Regions from separate parts of the Pantoea sp. AS142 genome, predicted to be linked through region 4. Evidence: predicted binding sites of a transcription regulator. Region 4 holds the regulator's gene; each other region holds the start of a gene.
The links. Region 4 encodes CRP, which controls carbon source genes, mostly activating them, when cyclic AMP is high. Its sites were predicted from a motif close to ATGTGANNNNNNTCACAT; they were not measured.
Positions count from the first base shown of each region.

Region 1 (4,196 bases), on a different contig from region 4:
AAGGCGCTTTCGTTCCTTTTGTTACGCTTGGCGATCCGTCACCAGAGCTTTCACTGCGCGTAATTGACGCCCTGGTTGAAGGTGGCGCGGATGCGCTGGAGCTGGGTATTCCCTTCTCCGATCCTCTGGCGGATGGCCCGACCATCCAGAACGCGACGTTGCGCGCCTTTGCGGCAGGCACCAGCATCAGCCAGTGTTTTGAAATGCTGGCGACTATCCGCCGTAAATATCCTGATCTGCCGATTGGATTGCTGATGTACGCCAATCTGGTCTTCACCAACGGCGTGGATGCGTTCTATGCCCGATGTGCTGAAGCGGGTGTGGATTCGGTGCTGGTGGCGGATGTGCCGGTGGAAGAGTCTGCGCCCTTCCGTCAGGCAGCCCTGCGTTATGGCGTAGCGCCTATCTTTATATGCCCGCCTAATGCCAGCGATGAGCTGCTGCGTGAGATCGCTTCGCATGGTCGGGGTTACACCTATCTGCTGTCGCGCGCTGGTGTCACCGGCGCTGAAAACCGTGCCAGCCTGCCGTTGCAGCATCTGATCGACAAGCTGCGTGAAAACCACGCGGCCCCGCCGCTGCAGGGCTTTGGTATCTCGGAGCCTGAACAGGTTAAGGAAGCAATTTCTGCGGGTGCAGCGGGCGCAATTTCAGGATCGGCGATTGTCCGAATCATTGAAAAACATCACGCAGAACCTGAGGTGATGCTGAGTGAACTGAAGAATTTTGTCAGCCGTCTCAAAGCTGCCAGCCGTTAATGCTGCCAACATGCCTTATCGCGCGATAAGGCATGATTTGTTTCCTTTTTTTTGATTCCGCTATTTGCCCTTTTTGCAATATCTGCACCACAATGACAATGCGCCGTTACGGTAACGCCGCATAAATTTTGTGACAGGGAGAGAATGCAATGAAATTCGTTAAACTGCTGACAGGTGCTGTACTGGCGGGCGTGGTTGCGCTGACACTGAGCGCCTGTGCGCCAACCTCAACCAAAGAGGGAACCGGTGGCTACATTGATGACACCGTGGTGACCACAAAAGTTAAAGGTGAACTGCTGAAAGATGACTCGCTGAAATCAACTGAAATCAACGTAGAAACCTTTAAAGGTAAAGTTCAGCTGAGCGGTTTTGTTTCATCACCACAGATGGCTAATCATGCCGTTCAGGTTACGCGCAGCGTGCCGGGCGTGAAGTCCGTGGTAAACAATATGCAGATCAAATAATGTCTTAACAGACAAAAAAAGGCCGCTGATTTAGCGGCCTTTTTCTCATCAGAAACGGTAACCCGCGCCAAAGAAGAACACCCAGGGGTCGATACGCATATTGATGTTCTGCTGTTCGCCACCCGCTTTAAACTTCACTTCGGTATCAATATCCATGTACCACACCGAGGCATTCAGCATCCAGTCGCGGTTAATCTGGTAATCCAGACCGACCTGACCCGCTACACCCCAGGAATCCTTGACGCTGAGATCGGTCAGGCCCGCATCGCGGCCCGTTTGATTGAAATCGGCATCGTAAAAGGTGGTGTAGTTGATACCCACGCCTACGTAAGGACGCGCCTTGCTTTTGCTGTCAAAGAAGTAGTACTGCGCCATCAGCGTCGGCGGTAACTGGCGCACTGTGGCCAGTGTGCCGGTCGGGCCCAGGCCCACTTTGTGACGGAAAGGTGTGGCGGCCAGTAATTCGACACCAATGTTGTCCGTTGCCATATACGTAAAGGTGAGGCCCAACTGCGTGTCGTTGGATGCGCTGAACTCGCCCATCCCTAACACATTATCGGAACCCTCGGTGGGCCGGACGGTGGCACTGCCCGCACGCATAAAGAAGTCGCCCGCTTCGTGGGCCATCGACAGCTGGGGGAAAGCCAGAGCCAGCAGCATCGCGCATTTTGCCAGTTTCATCATCACTCCTTTGCTTAATGTTAATGTCGCAAACGTCATCGCTTTTTTGCTGGCAAATATTTAACGTGATTTACAGAAAATTGCACTCTGTACCCTTTAGATAAATTACTTAAAAAACAATGAATTGATTTAGATCAATTTCGACGCATGCTGGCGCCGCAAAATTCCCCTTGCTGAATAATTTCGCCGGGCCTATTTTGCTTATCTTCTCTGGTGATTTTGGTTCGATGCCCTGGGAGGGGCGGGTGATCAAATGAGTGAAATATCTAACCCTTGTGTCAGCTGTGGCGCCTGCTGCGCCCATTTCCGCGTCTCATTTTACTGGGCTGAAGCCGATGATGCAGGCGGCCCTGTGCCGACCGCATTAACCGAACCGCTCAGCCTGTTAATGCGCAATATGCGGGGTACGAACGATCGCGCGCCCCGCTGCGTGGCTCTCGAGGGCAATATTGGGGGCTGTGTCTCCTGCGGAATTTATGAACAACGTCCGACGCCCTGTCGGGAATTTTCGATGTCGGGCGAAGGGGGTATCCACAATGAAGCCTGCGATCGCGCCCGCGCCCGGTATGGTCTTCCCGCCCTTTTTTCTCCCTCTTTACCTGTCATGACAGAAAGTTATGCCACAGCGGGTGCCCGCGAGCAGCCAGAACATGTACAATCGCCGGGTTGATTAACCCGGTTCTTCCAAGGAGTGTACATGTCTATCACGGCAAGCTCGTTATACCGTGACACAGGAAATTTTGCGCGACATCAACTGGCTACATTGCTGTTGATGTCGCTGCTGACCGCTTTTATCACCGTCATGCTGGTGCATGTGCTGACGCCGGGTGCCGATCAGATGGCCCTCCTGCAGCAAGGTGACGATAGCGCCAGTTCGTTGTTTGAGATAGTGCAGAATATGTCTCCGGAACAGCAGCAGGTATTGCTGCGTGCCTCTGCGGCCAGCACTTTTGCTGCGCTGATGGGTAATACGCTGCTGCTTGGCGGAATGCTCTATCTGATCCCGATGGTCTCTTCCGGCCAGCGTGTGAGTGCGTTGCGTGCCATTGGTGCGTCCGCGCCGCTGTTGCCAAAGCTGTTACTGCTCACCTTCCTGATGACGCTGGTGGCGCAACTGGGCTTTATGGTGCTGGTGGTGCCAGGCATTATACTGACGATTCTGCTGTCACTGGCACCGGTGATGGTGGCCAGTGAAAAAATGGGTGTCTTTGCTGCCATGCGGGCCAGCATGCGGATGGCGTGGAAGAATGTGAAGCTGATTGCACCTGCCATTCTACTCTGGCTGCTGGCCAAAGTGGTGGTGATGCTGTTCTTCTCTTCGCTGACGGTATTACCGCTCAATGTCTCGTCGGTGATTTTCACCGCGGCAGGGAATGTGGTTTCGGCAATGTTGATCATCTATCTTTATCGGCTCTATATGCTGTTACGTTGATTGTCGGTGTGCCTTCGGGCACATTCGCAGCCAACTCTGAATGGAAAAACTATGAAGCAGCTACTCGACTTTCTCCCCCTGGTGGTCTTTTTCATCTTCTACAAGCTGTATGACATTTTTGTTGCCTCTGGCGCATTGATTGTCGCCACTGGCCTGGCCCTGGTCGTCAGCTGGGTGCTCTATCGAAAGCTGGAAAAAATGACGATTTTCACCTTTGTACTGGTGGCCGTCTTTGGCACCCTGACGCTGGTGTTCCACAACGATGAGTTCATTAAGTGGAAAGTCACGGTCATCTACAGCCTGTTTGCCGCAGCCCTGCTCTACAGCCAGTGGTTTATGCAGCAAACGCTGATTCAGCGCATGCTCGGCAAAGAGCTTCAGCTGCCTGACGCGGTCTGGCGTCGGCTAAACATCGCCTGGGCGCTGTTTTTTCTGATTTGCGGCCTGGTGAATATCTATGTCGCCTTTTGGTTATCTCAGGCGTTTTGGGTTAACTTTAAAGTGTTCGGTCTCTCCGGTCTGACCTTACTGTTTACCCTGCTTAGCGGGCTTTACATCTGGCGACAGATGCCGCAGCAGGAACAAAAATAATTACTCTGCCCGGTACGCCGGGCATTTTTTTAGCATTTACCTGCATAAAAAGTGGACGCGATGGGCGAAAAACATAAATTGCCGCAAGGCGAAATGGTGCTGCGTACGCTCGCCATGCCAGCAGACACCAACGCCAACGGCGATATTTTTGGTGGCTGGCTGATGTCACAGATGGACATGGGCGGCGCTATCCTGGCGAAAGAGATCGCTGAAGGGCGCGTTGTGACGGTGCGTGTTGACGGCATGTCATTTCTGAAGCCGGTGGCGGTG
Region 1 covers NZ_JBBCMO010000007.1:176,341-180,536, reverse strand. Annotated here, with positions in the region: gene trpA (tryptophan synthase subunit alpha) at 1-758, shown strand, start outside; gene WFO64_RS14530 (BON domain-containing protein) at 908-1,222, shown strand; gene ompW (outer membrane protein OmpW) at 1,271-1,906, opposite strand; gene WFO64_RS14520 (YkgJ family cysteine cluster protein) at 2,157-2,573, shown strand; gene WFO64_RS14515 (YciC family protein) at 2,601-3,335, shown strand; gene WFO64_RS14510 (septation protein A) at 3,387-3,926, shown strand; gene yciA (acyl-CoA thioester hydrolase YciA) at 3,987-4,196, shown strand, end outside.
Region 1: ompW (outer membrane protein OmpW) is a predicted target of CRP. The motif match lies at 2,026-2,043, and genes of this name have one in related genera.

Region 2 (4,196 bases), on a different contig from region 4:
TTTGCTGGAGCCAATTCCAAAGGAATCAAGCACCATAATAAAAGCACGTTTCATGCAAGTCTCCTGCGCATTGGCGCGTGACAAGTCAAAAAAAAGCGATCAGATCAGTATACCCGAATGCATCGCGGCTGGCACCGGTTACTGGTCAGTTAGCTGATAGCGCTCACACGGCGATAGACAACCGGCATCTCAGCCGGGGCGGAATCACCCAGCACCAGCGCGGCTTTGACCGCAGCGGCGGCCTGCTGCCATTTGTCTTCACTATTGGCGTGAATGATCGCCAGCGGACGCTGCGCATCGGCACGTTCGCCCAGCGTGATCATCTCGCTCAGGCCGACGCTATAGTCAATGCTGTCGCTGGCACGCTGACGCCCGCCCCCCATTGCCACCACAGCCAGACCCAACGCACGAGTATCCATGCTACTGACGATACCTGGCTGGTCGGCATAGACCGGTTTGCTCAGCATTGGCGCGGGCAGATAAGTGTCATAGCGTTCAACGAAATCAGCGGGTCCCTGCTGGGCGGCGATCATGCGACCAAACACGTCGGCAGCCTTGCCGTTATCCAGCACCATCATCAGCTTTTGACGCGCGTCGGTATCGCTGGCGGCCAGTTGGCCGGAGATCAGCATTTCGCTGCAGAGCGCCAGCGTCACTTCCAGCAGGCGCGGATTGCGCTGTTCACCAGTGAGGAAGCGCACCGCTTCTCGCACTTCCAGCGCGTTACCGGCTGAAGAGGCGAGAACCTGATTCATATCAGTCAGCAGTGCGGTCGTCCGGCAGCCTGCGCCGCTGGCAACGCCAACAATCGACTGCGCCAGACTTTCTGACGCTTCATAGGTTGGCATAAATGCACCGGAACCCACTTTGACATCCATCACCAGCGCATCCAGCCCTTCTGCCAGCTTCTTCGCAAGAATAGAGGCGGTAATCAGTGGAATGGAATCGACGGTGGCGGTGATGTCACGCGTGGCGTAGAAGCGCTTATCCGCCGGGGCTAGCGAGTGGGTCTGACCGATAATCGCCACACCGACCTGCCTGATTATCTCGCGGAAACGGTCATCGCTGGGGAAGATCTCGAAGCCCGGAATCGCTTCCAGTTTATCCAGCGTGCCGCCAGTATGGCCCAGGCCACGACCAGAGATCATCGGCACATATCCGCCACAGGCGGCGACCATCGGCCCTAACATCAGCGAAGTGACATCGCCGACACCGCCGGTCGAGTGCTTATCCACCAGCGGTCCATTAAGGTTGAGTGACTTCCAGTTAAGCACCGTACCGGAATCACGCATCGCCATGGTCAGCGCGACCCGCTCAGGCAGCGTCAGGTCGTGGAAATAGATGGTCATCGCCAGCGCGGCAATCTGACCTTCCGAGACGGTGTTATCACGCACACCGTTGACGAAGAAGCGAATCTCCTCTTCAGTCAGCGCATGGCCGTCACGTTTTTTGCGAATAATTTCTTGTGGCAGAAACAAAGTCGCCCCCTGGTTCAGGGAAATCAGGATGGGGAACAGACGGTCAGCGACCGCCTGAGGGATCAGTAACCCGCTTTGCTGGTGTCGCTGTCATGACCCAGGGTATTAAGCAGGCTCGCCAGCAAGCTGGATGCACCAAAACGGAAATGACGCGCATCGGCCCATTCGACACCCAGCGTCTCTTCCGCCATTTGCAGATAGATCGCGGCATCCTTAGCGGTGCGCACGCCGCCCGCAGGTTTAAAGCCAACCTGTTGACTGACGCCTTTATCACGGATCACGTTCATCATGATCTGCGCAACTTCAGGCGTGGCGTTAACCGGCACTTTACCGGTTGAGGTTTTGATGAAATCGGCACCGGCATCAATAGCCATTTCAGAGGCCTGACGGATCAGCGCTTCCTGCTTGAGTTTACCGGTTTCGATGATCACTTTCAGCAGCACGTCCGCTTCGGCACAGGCAGTTTTACAGGCTTTCACCAGATCGAAACCGACCTGGCTGTTACCAGCGATCAGCGCGCGATACGGGAACACCACATCCACTTCATCAGCACCGTAGGCGATGGCGGCGCGGGTTTCTGCCAGCGCAATGTCGATGTCGTCATTGCCGTGCGGGAAGTTAGTCACCGTGGCGATGCGGATCTCCGGGGTACCCTGTTCACGCAGCGTTTTACGTGCAATCGGAATAAAACGTGGATAGATACAGATGGCGGCGGTGTTGCCTGCCGGGGATTTGGCCTGATGACACAGGGCGACCACTTTGGCGTCGGTGTCGTCGTCATTCAGGGTGGTTAAATCCATCAGTTTCAGGGCACGCAGGGCAAGGTGCTTGATATCAGTCATGAGGCTCTCCAGGGAATCGGGGTGCTAACCCACCGGCTCGCCGGCGGAATGTTATAATAATAACACTGTGAAGCGGCCTATTATGCGCGAGAAGTCACATAAGAATAAGAGATTAGTGAAATAATACCACGGACACTGTGACTAATGTCACATATGACACTATCTGCTGGCCATTATAGGCCAGCCAGCGCAATGTTAACATTATCACATTAAGGCGTAATCGGTGTAGATCGCCCGGGATAGGGCCAGTCAGTTACGTCGCGCCGGGAAAGCGGGATTGAGCTGAAACAATTGCTGGCTGTTGTGCCACAGCGCATCGGCAATTTTATCAGGTGACTCTTCACGCAGACTGCACAGTACTTCCCACACCTGACGCGCCCGCTCTGGACGGTTTGGCTGGCCCTGAAAGCCCTGCAACGGCATGTCGGGTGCGTCGGTTTCCAGCAGCAGCGAAGAGAGCGGCAGCTGTGCCACGGTCTGACGGGTTTTGCTGGCGCGTTCATAGGTAATGGTGCCGCCGATGCCAATCGCATAACCCAGCTTAACAAAGGCCTGCGCCTGCTGCAGGCTCCCGGCGAAACCATGCACCACGCCACGACGTGGCAGATCATGACGACGCAGAATCTGCGCCAGCTTGTCATGGGTTCGGCGCGAATGCAGGATCACCGGCAGCTGATAACGCTTTGCCAGTTTAAGCTGCGCCTCAAGAAAGCGTTGCTGCTTATCAAACTGCGGGTCGTCGCGATAGAGGTCCAGCCCGATCTCGCCGATCGCCACCAGCTTACGCGGTCGCTGTTGCAGTAGGGTTTCCAGCTGGTCGAGGTGCATCTCCTGATGATTTTCGATCACGATCGGATGGAGCCCCAGCGCAGCATAGAGCGCCGGATGTGCCGCTGCCAGCGCACAGACCCGCCCGAAGCGGCTGGCATCGATTGCCGGGACGATGATCTTTTCCACGCCAGCCTCAGCAGCGCGCGCCAGGCTGGCAGGAATATCCCCTTCAAACGGGGGAAAATCAAAGTGGCAGTGTGTGTCAATAAACGTCATGCCAGCGATCCTTTATCGTAATCAGCATCATTGTCCGCCAGCGGCGGCGTGATGATCTGTCGGGTATCGAATGCGTTGGCTACCGGCGCTGGCGGCCTGACGATGCGCGCTGAGGTCATTGGTTCTGCATCGATCAGCCACTGGCCCAGCGTGGCGAGGAAATAGCGACCGCAGCGCCGTCCCAGATGATAATCCTGATTCAGCGAGGTGATGCGGCTACCCAACGCACTGCTGGCCAGTGCATGCGGCGGAAAGATTTCAATAATGCGCAAATCATCGGGGGGATTCTCAATGAACTGCTGAATTTCCCGATAGCTCTGTTCATGCTTATTCAGCACGTTAATCATCGGCTGCAGTGCCCCGGTGCTGATCCACCGCTCCATCCGTTTAAACCATTTTGGGGTATAGAACATCTGCGATGGCACCGTGCGGATCACGACAATGGTATCGGCACCGCGGCGGGCGGCTTCACGCACCGGAATCGCATCGCTGATGCCCCCATCGAGATAACTGATCCCTTCCAGATTGACCCCCAGCCGGTAAAAACCGGGAATGGCACTGGAGGCTTTAATCAGATCCAACCAGTTGTCGGCGGTGGGGTTGAAATAACCGGGTGTGTAGTCGTCGCTGCGGCAGGCACACATATAAAATTCGCGGCCACTAGAGAACCACTGTTCCGCGCTGCTCATTGCCAGCGGAAATTCAGTGCGGGTGATATCGATCAGCCAGTCGAGATCAATCAGATTGCCCCCACGCACAAAGCGCAGCGGATCAAAAAAGAGCTTACTGGTGGTATAGCGGGTAATGACACGACGGGCATAGCCAGGCT
Region 2 covers NZ_JBBCMO010000005.1:103,199-107,394, reverse strand. Annotated here, with positions in the region: gene deoB (phosphopentomutase) at 1-54, opposite strand, end outside; gene deoA (thymidine phosphorylase) at 150-1,478, opposite strand; gene deoC (deoxyribose-phosphate aldolase) at 1,541-2,320, opposite strand; gene WFO64_RS11430 (TatD family hydrolase) at 2,570-3,367, opposite strand; gene WFO64_RS11425 (patatin-like phospholipase family protein) at 3,364-4,196, opposite strand, start outside.
Region 2: deoC (deoxyribose-phosphate aldolase) is a predicted target of CRP. The motif match lies at 2,513-2,530, and genes of this name have one in related genera.

Region 3 (4,196 bases), on a different contig from region 4:
CCACGCTGGGTCACTATGGCGTCGGCTACGGGCCTTACGTTGAACTGCCTGCTTACGGCAGCTTTACGGTACGACAGGATGGTGGCGACTACGTTGATACGCTCTATCCGATCCTCGGCTGGTTGACCTGGCCGATGTCGATCGGTAAATGGACGCTAGAAGGGATCGAGACCCGCGCGCAGTTGCTGGATTCCGATGCGATCCTGAAACAGCAGAGCGATCCGTATGCCTTTATCCGTAACGCCTACTTCCAGCGTCACGACTTCCTGGCGCGTGGCGGCAAGCTCAAGCCGGAAGAAAATCCAAACGCGGCAGCGATTCAGGATGACCTGAAGGATATCGACGCTCAATAAGTGCAGAAATCCAGATTGTGCGGCGCGCCTTGTCAGACCGCAGAAACCTGCAAACCAGGTCTGGCCGCAATAAATAAGCTTAAAACGACGGTTACAGGTAAAGAGTCCGAAAGCATCGCGGCGAGGGCTGGCTGTTGTGCATCTGCCTGATCTGACCCTGTTCTCTGGACAGCGTCCGTCTCATCGCTAACCGGTGCAGATTCAACCACGGCCAGTAAAAAAGGCGACTCACCTGAGTCGCCTTTTTTGAGCTCGCCATCCAATCAGAACTTATAGTTAAAGTTCGCGCCGTAGAGCCAGGCCTTACCTTCAGAGGTAAAGGTATAGGGGCCTTCTTTTACCGTCACTTTCTGTCCGTGCATATAAGAGATGCCCAAATCGACGGAAGCATCATCGTTGAACGCATAGGATGTCCCGGCACTCAGCCATAAACGATCCTGATCAGGGATGGAGATAGAACGCTTATCGGCCGGTACCGGGCTATCATCAAACGCAATACCGGTACGGAACGTCCAGTTCTTGTCGTAGGAATAGGTCGTGCCCAGTGCAATGCGGTAAGCGTCATGGAAGCTTTCGTCTTTATAAAATAGCGTCTGACCGTTAGCGCCCGTGGCTTTCAGCTCCTGGAACTGGCTCCAGCTGGTGTAAGCCATACTGTAGTGAACCGCCCACTGCGGTGCCACTCTATGCCAGCCCGACACTTCCCACATCTCTGGCAGATTCAGGGTTAACGCGCCTGGAACGGTGGTGCCATTGGTGCCAAAAGGTATACCTGACACTTCCGGGTTATTCACCGCATTCAGCCGGGAAGAAAGGCTACTTTTGTAATCGCCATCAAAGTCGACTTTCACTTCCGAACGATAGGTAAAGCCAAAGCGGTTATTGTCATCCACTTCATAAAGGATGCCGGCATTCCAGCCGTAGCCCCACTCATCGCCTTTCAGATGGGCAACCTGCGTATCAGCCGGAACCCCCAGCCTCGCGCCGGACTCACCGGCATAGCGTTCAATTTTGGCTTTGGCGTAAACCGCATCAAAACCGACACCAGCACTAAAATGTTCATTAAAACGCCAGGCGGTGCTGAGATTAAAATTGCCGGTCACCAGGTCGGTTTTACCGCCGTAACCCCCTGCGGTATAGCCATTATTAAACTCTGTTGCTAAGCCATAGTTTGACGTTGCAGACGCACCAATCCACCACTGATCGTTGATGGGCTGGACGTAATGAATATTGGGAACCCACTGATTCGGGGCAATATTATCGGCATCCAGGCTGCGTCCGCTGGGACTGCGACCACTGATGTTTACATCCGGCGCAATATAAACCGCCCCAATGGAAAATTCCGGGCGATCCATTAATGCCATTGTCGCCGGGTTACGGCTGGCTGATGCTGCCGTATCGCCCATTGCCCCTTCGCCTGAATATGCGCGACCTAAACCAATCGTAGAGAATTCATTTAACTGAAACCCAGCTGCGTAAACGTGTGAAGAGACAAGCGCCACTGCAGCCGCCACGGCTGACTTTGCAAACAGGTTTTTATGGTTCATGACCACAACCTCATATGAATTATTATTTAACGCTATAACGTCGCGTAACAAAGGACGGCGGATTGTAGGGACTGATGTAAAGCGCACATATCAGACCAGTGCGGAGAGTATAGGTCCGACCTGTGTGCAAGTTGCAATATTGTTTTTAAAATATTTCAGGTTTGATCGCTTAAAATTCGATCTGCATAACAAAACGGACCTGATTCTGCACAGCATACCCATTCCAGTTTGTTCTGGATCAATTTTTATTGTGATATTCGTCACTTAGCGCCATGTGCGTGGCGCATCTTTAAGCGAGCAGGTAAAATTCCGGGCATAAAATCGCTCAAACCACCAGATTGCTGGTCAGGAGAATGAAATGACTGATGCCATTAAAAAATGCAGTGCGACCGAAACCGCAGCCTGTTGTTGTGTTGATGTAGGCACGGTAATGGATAACACCGATTGCACTGCCAGCTGGTCGGAGTGGTTTGCTCAGCGTGCCGATGCTGAAGCTAAATTAGCGCAGCTGACCGAACGTGTCCGCGAGGTTGAATCAGAACCCTGCATGATTGAATCACGCTTCAGCGAAGTGAATCAGGGTGTGCAGCTGGATATCGATTTCACGTTCAGCTGCCAGGCTGAAACCATGATTTTTCAGCTCGGTTTGCGTTAAGTCCGACTACGCCGCTTCGATGCGGCGTTTTTCATTTTCGTGTTTCCCTTCGCACTTTTTCCTTTCCGGCATTGGCGGCTCAACCGCTTGTGGTTAACACTGATCAGGTCAGACCTCTTTAGGCAATGATGCCACAGTCCCAGCCACAGGTGAGAACAATGAGCAAAGCGCAGCCGCTGCTGACGCGTGATGGTGAACGCATCGCAATAACCCATGGGTTACGCACCCCTTTTTTGCGCCAGGCGACCGGCTTTCATGGCATCCCGGCCATTGAGTTGGGACGCATGGTAGTCAGCGAATTAATGGCGCGCAGTGAACTGCCGCCTGACGTGATCGAACAACTGGTCTTTGGGCAGGTGGTACAAATGCCGGAAGCGCCGAACATTGCGCGTGAAATTGTATTAAGCAGCGGACTTGATGTGCATACCGACGCCTACAGCGTCAGCCGTGCCTGCGCCACCAGTTTTCAGGCAGTGGCGAATGTGGCAGAAAGTCTGCTGGCTGGCACTATTTCTGCTGGCATCGCCGGTGGTGCGGACTCCTCGTCAGTGCTGCCGATTGGGGTCAGTAAAACGCTGGCCCGTGCGCTGGTGGATCTCAATAAAGCCCGCAGCCTTGGACAAAAACTGCAGATCCTGCGACATCTGCGTCCGCGCGATTTGCTGCCGGTTCCCCCGGCGGTGGCGGAGTATTCGACGGGCCTGCGCATGGGCGACACGGCGGAGCAGATGGCGAAGAGTCATGGTATCACCCGTGAAGCACAGGATGCGCTGGCGCTGCGCTCCCATCAGCATGCCGCCAGAGCCTGGCAATCCGGGGTACTGAATCAGGAAGTGATGGCGGCATTTATACCGCCGTGGAAAAATACCCTCGATCAGGACAATAACGTGCGTATGAACGCTAAAGCGGAAGATTACGCCCGACTGCGGCCGGCGTTTGATCGCCAGCACGGCAGCGTCACCGCGGCCAACAGCACGCCACTCACCGATGGCGCTGCCGCAGTCATTCTGATGCGCGAAGGACGCGCCTGCGAACTGGGCGTCAGGCCGCTGGGCTATCTCCGCAGCTACGCCTTTACCGCCATTGGTGTGCAGCAGGATATGTTATTGGGCCCGGCTTACGCCTCACCGCTGGCACTCGATCGTGCCGGCATTACCCTGGCCGATCTGACGCTGATTGATATGCATGAAGCTTTTGCTGCCCAGACGCTGAGCAACCTGCAACTGTTTCGCGACGAGCGCTTTGCCCGTGAGGTGCTGAACCGTCCACATGCGCTGGGCGAAGTGAACGAGGAGCGTTTTAACGTACTGGGCGGTTCAATCGCCTATGGTCATCCTTTTGCCGCTACGGGCGCGCGCATGATCACCCAGACGCTGAATGAATTACGCCGTCGCGGTGGTGGGTTAGGACTGGTCACAGCCTGCGCGGCGGGTGGTCTGGGTGCGGCAATGGTTCTGGAGGCCGAATAATGGAGCAGAATGCTTTTCATCTGAAGATGCGACTGGATCATGTCGGCATCATTACTATTGATGTACCCGGCGAGAGGATGAACACCCTGAAAGCGGAGTTTGCCGGGCAGATCACCGCCATCATTGCGGAAGCGCGGCGCGACCCGCAACTGGCTGGCCTGGTGTTGATTTC
Region 3 covers NZ_JBBCMO010000002.1:225,433-229,628, forward strand. Annotated here, with positions in the region: gene mlaA (phospholipid-binding lipoprotein MlaA) at 1-353, shown strand, start outside; gene fadL (long-chain fatty acid transporter FadL) at 617-1,900, opposite strand; gene WFO64_RS06165 (YfcZ/YiiS family protein) at 2,259-2,555, shown strand; gene fadI (acetyl-CoA C-acyltransferase FadI) at 2,714-4,024, shown strand; gene fadJ (fatty acid oxidation complex subunit alpha FadJ) at 4,024-4,196, shown strand, end outside.
Region 3: WFO64_RS06165 (YfcZ/YiiS family protein) is a predicted target of CRP. The motif match lies at 2,149-2,166, and genes of this name have one in related genera.

Region 4 (4,196 bases):
TGCGGACACGGGTGGCGCTATAGCCGTTCTGGCTGACGAACATAATGGTCATCAGGATCCAGTAGGGTTTGGGGATGTTGAAGAACAGCGCCAGCGCGCTGCCCAGCATCAACATCACCGCAAAGCGACCCGCCGTGCGCAGTGCCGACGAGCGAAACGAGAGGTAACTGCGCAGCGCCGGTAACAGCGGCAGTCGGCGCTGACGGTCGGCCATCAGATCGCGCTGATAAAGCGGTTTCTGCGTGCGCAGCACCCGCGCGATACGGTTGAAGTGGTAGAGGCAGAAGTTACCCACCGGATTGTCGGGATGCTGATGGGTGATCTTCTCCAGCGCGCCGAGCTGTTTATCCATCGCAAAGCGATCGGGTAACTGGTGATAGAGAATGTTATCCGCCAGCACCCGCAGTCGGGCCGAGATAGTTTTGGCATTCCAGCGGATCACCGCTTCGGCATGGCTCTGCTCGACCAGCTTCTGCACCTCTTCCGGCCGATGGAGGCTGACTGAGATATGCTCCTGCAAATCCAGCGCCACCTGAAAGGCGCGCGTCAGCCGTTTATGACTGTGATCGCGGCTTGCCGACAGCATATGCATCTGCTGATAACAGGTGGTGATGAGGTCGACCACTTTCTGCTGGCGAGCCAGCAGCGGCGGTAGCGCCTTTTCCGGATCGGTCAGCTGCGTCAGCAGGGTATATTTGGCGTCACAATAGTTAGCCAGTTCACGGTAGATCAGGCTCAGGCTTTCGCGCATCGGCTGCTCTTTCCACAGCCAGAACCAGAACCAGTTAAACAGCCCATACCATAACGTGCCGCCGATATAGAGCAATGGGGGAACATAGATTGGCATGCGGCCAATCAGGCTCAGGGTAAAGATGGCGGCGATAAGGGTGCCGGGCAGCAGGCGACCATGCAGCGGGCTGATCTCCCCGGTGACGCCGAGCAACAATGGCATGGCGAACAGGATCAGCGGCAGGGGAATAGCATGCAGGGTGAGCCACTGAATCAGAAAGCTGCCGAGGGCAAACAAGCTGCCGCCAACAATCAGACGTTTAAAGAAGCGTTTATGCGGCGTATCCAGCCCGGCGATATTGCAGCAGGCGGGCACTAACGAGAACAGCAGACCTTTTTGCAGGTCGCCAGCCAGCCAGCCCAGCGCCACAGGCAGACAAAGCACCAGCGTTTGCCGCAAGGCATAGTTAACTTCAGGATGGTAAATAATTCGACGCCACATCGGCTCAACACAAACAATAACGGCGTGATGTTGCCATCACGCCGTGGGTGACAGGAATTAGCGGGTGCCGTAAACGACGATGGTTTTGCCGTGTGCGGAAATCAGGTTCTGATCTTCAAGCATCTTCAAAATACGGCCCACGGTTTCACGTGAACAACCAACAATCTGACCAATTTCCTGACGAGTGATTTTAATTTGCATGCCGTCGGGATGCGTCATGGCATCTGGCTGCTTCGCCAGGTTAAGCAGGGTCTGTGCAATGCGTCCGGTCACGTCGAGGAAAGCGAGGTTACCTACTTTTTCAGACGTCACCTGAAGGCGACGCGCCATCTGCGATGAGAGTCGCATCAGGATATCGGGGTTAACCTGGATCAGTTGACGGAATTTTTTGTAAGAAATCTCCGCCACTTCACACGCGCTTTTCGCACGTACCCAGGCGCTGCGCTCCTGGCCTTCTTCGAACAGGCCAAGCTCACCAATAAAATCGCCCTGATTCAGGTAAGAAAGAATCATCTCTTTGCCTTCTTCATCTTTAATCAGAACCGCGACGGAACCTTTCACGATGTAGTAGAGCGTTTCTGCTTTTTCACCTTGATGAATCAGCGTACTTTTGGATGGATACTTGTGAATATGGCAATGGGACAGGAACCATTCGAGTGTAGGGTCTGTTTGCGGTTTGCCGAGAACCATTCGCTATTATCCTCTGTTGTAATCGTGCCCAAAATACAGGGGGCAGTTTTCCCTGTCAGGCGGTGAAAGCTTTAAGCGTTTCCATTTCAGGAAATCATTCGGGCCGCATCAGGCGCAGTGCGCATCATTCTTCCCGGCTTCGCCATCGGGTGACGAAAAATATTTTCAGCACTGTTTGTAGCACAGCTTTTGTCGACTGTCTTCTGTTGTCTCGCTTCAGCTACAGGCGGATTTCTCTGGATTGCTGTTTACCTGGCGAAAGCGTACGCTGGCGACAAAACAGCGTATTCCGGAGCAAAAATCATGCAGGCAAGAGTGAAATGGGTAGAAGGGTTGACATTTCTCGGAGAATCCTCATCCGGCCATCAGATACTGATGGATGGAAATTCGGGTGATAAAGCGCCCAGCCCAATGGAGATGGTGCTGATGGCGGCGGGTGGATGCAGCGCGATTGACGTAGTATCAATTCTGCAAAAAGGCCGCAACGATGTGGCTGATTGTGAAGTAAAACTGACCTCAGAACGTCGTGAAGAGACGCCGCGAATCTTTACGCACATCAACCTGCATTTTATTGTGAGTGGCAAAACGCTCCAGGATAAAGCGGTCTCACGCGCAGTGGATCTTTCTGCTGAAAAGTATTGCTCTGTTGCCATCATGCTGGGTAAAGGCGTCACCCTTACCCACAGCTATGAAGTGATCGAACTGTAATAGTCGGAGGGGCTTTTTAGGGGCAATGGCAAAAACGGATTCGTGTAGTCTTAAGACCGTGCCTGCGCAGTGAACCGGGTCAGATCGAAACGTCGCTTAAGCCAATCCCTGGCCGCTCCGGTCCGCGCGATTACGCACCTCATCCCTGAGGTGCGCCCGTAGCCGGGCCAACGCTTTGCGTTGTTCAAAAACGCTCCCGGCGTTTTTGTCCCCTGGCGCAGGACGCTTTCCTGCTCAGACCCGGTTCCCCACGTGTTAAGCTTTTTCGCTGCTGTAAGACTCACCCTGCATTGGCATTGGCATTAGTCTGATGAGGTCCTTTCTGACCTTTTATTCAATGCGTTTACCTTCCATCAGCCGCTTCACCAGCGGCCCCATAATCAACTCCATCGCCAGACCCATTTTGCCGCCCGGCACCACCAGCGTATTAATGTGCGAGATAAACGAACCCTGCAACATTGCCAGCAGATAGGGGAAGTCGATATCTTCCACCGCCTGAAAGTGAATCACCACAAAGCTCTCATCCAGTGACGGAATGGCACGGGCGGCGAACGGATTCGAGGTATCCACGGTTGGGACGCGCTGAAAGTTGATATGGGTGCGTGAAAACTGTGGGGTAATGAAGTTGATATAATCTTCCATCGATCGCACCACTGAATCCATCACCGCTTCACGTGAATGACCGCGTTCACCGGTGTCCCGCACCAGCTTCTGAATCCACTCCAGGTTAACAATCGGCACCACGCCGACCAGCAGATCAACCTGTTCCGCCACGTTATGCTGCGCCGTCACTACGCCGCCATGTAGTCCTTCATAGAAGAGAATATCAGTGTCCTGCGGCAGCGGCTGCCACGGTGTAAAGGTGCCGGGCACCTGATTCCACGGTACCGCTTCATCGTAGGTGTGCAGATATTTACGCGCCTGTCCCTGTCCGCTGTGACCATACTCTCTAAAGCTCTGTTCCAGCAGGCCAAAATCATTGGCTTCGGGGCCGAAGTAACTGACATGACGTCCTAAATCGCGCGCCTTACGAATCGCCATATCCATTTCAGGGCGGGTAAAGCGGTGAAAGCTGTCACCTTCCAGCTCCGCTGCATTGAGGTCGAGTTGCTGAAAGATTTTACGAAACGCGAGGCTGGTGGTGGTGGTTCCTGCGCCGCTGGAACCGGTCACCGCGATAATAGGATGACGTGCAGACATAGAAAAGCTCCCTGTGAGGTCGGGTGACAGGCATTGTTATCATGAAATGGTGTTGGGTGCATCAGCCACGAAATTCTTTGCGCGGCATGATATTGACCGATTCGTGCAGCTCCGACCACACCAGTACCACTTCACCGCTTTCCAGCTGACGTCGCACATCGGCTACCTTATCCAGCAGGCTGCGCTCCTGCTCACCATAGTCCGTGCCTTCGCGCAGCACAAAGGTTTCAATCAGATTTTCAAGGGTCTCAGGTGAGACCTGTTGCCAGGGAATAATCACGAGATCAGTTATCCAAAAAAGGGGCGATCCACTGGGGAATGCGCTGTTCCAGCCACATTTCTGGCTGGCGTAACGTCCCGCCGACAA
Region 4 covers NZ_JBBCMO010000006.1:198,917-203,112, forward strand. Annotated here, with positions in the region: gene WFO64_RS13260 (YccS/YhfK family putative transporter) at 1-1,231, opposite strand, end outside; gene crp (cAMP-activated global transcriptional regulator CRP) at 1,289-1,921, opposite strand; gene WFO64_RS13270 (OsmC family protein) at 2,225-2,629, shown strand; gene WFO64_RS13275 (phosphoribulokinase) at 2,960-3,829, opposite strand; gene WFO64_RS13280 (YheU family protein) at 3,891-4,109, opposite strand; gene WFO64_RS13285 (hydrolase) at 4,114-4,196, opposite strand, start outside.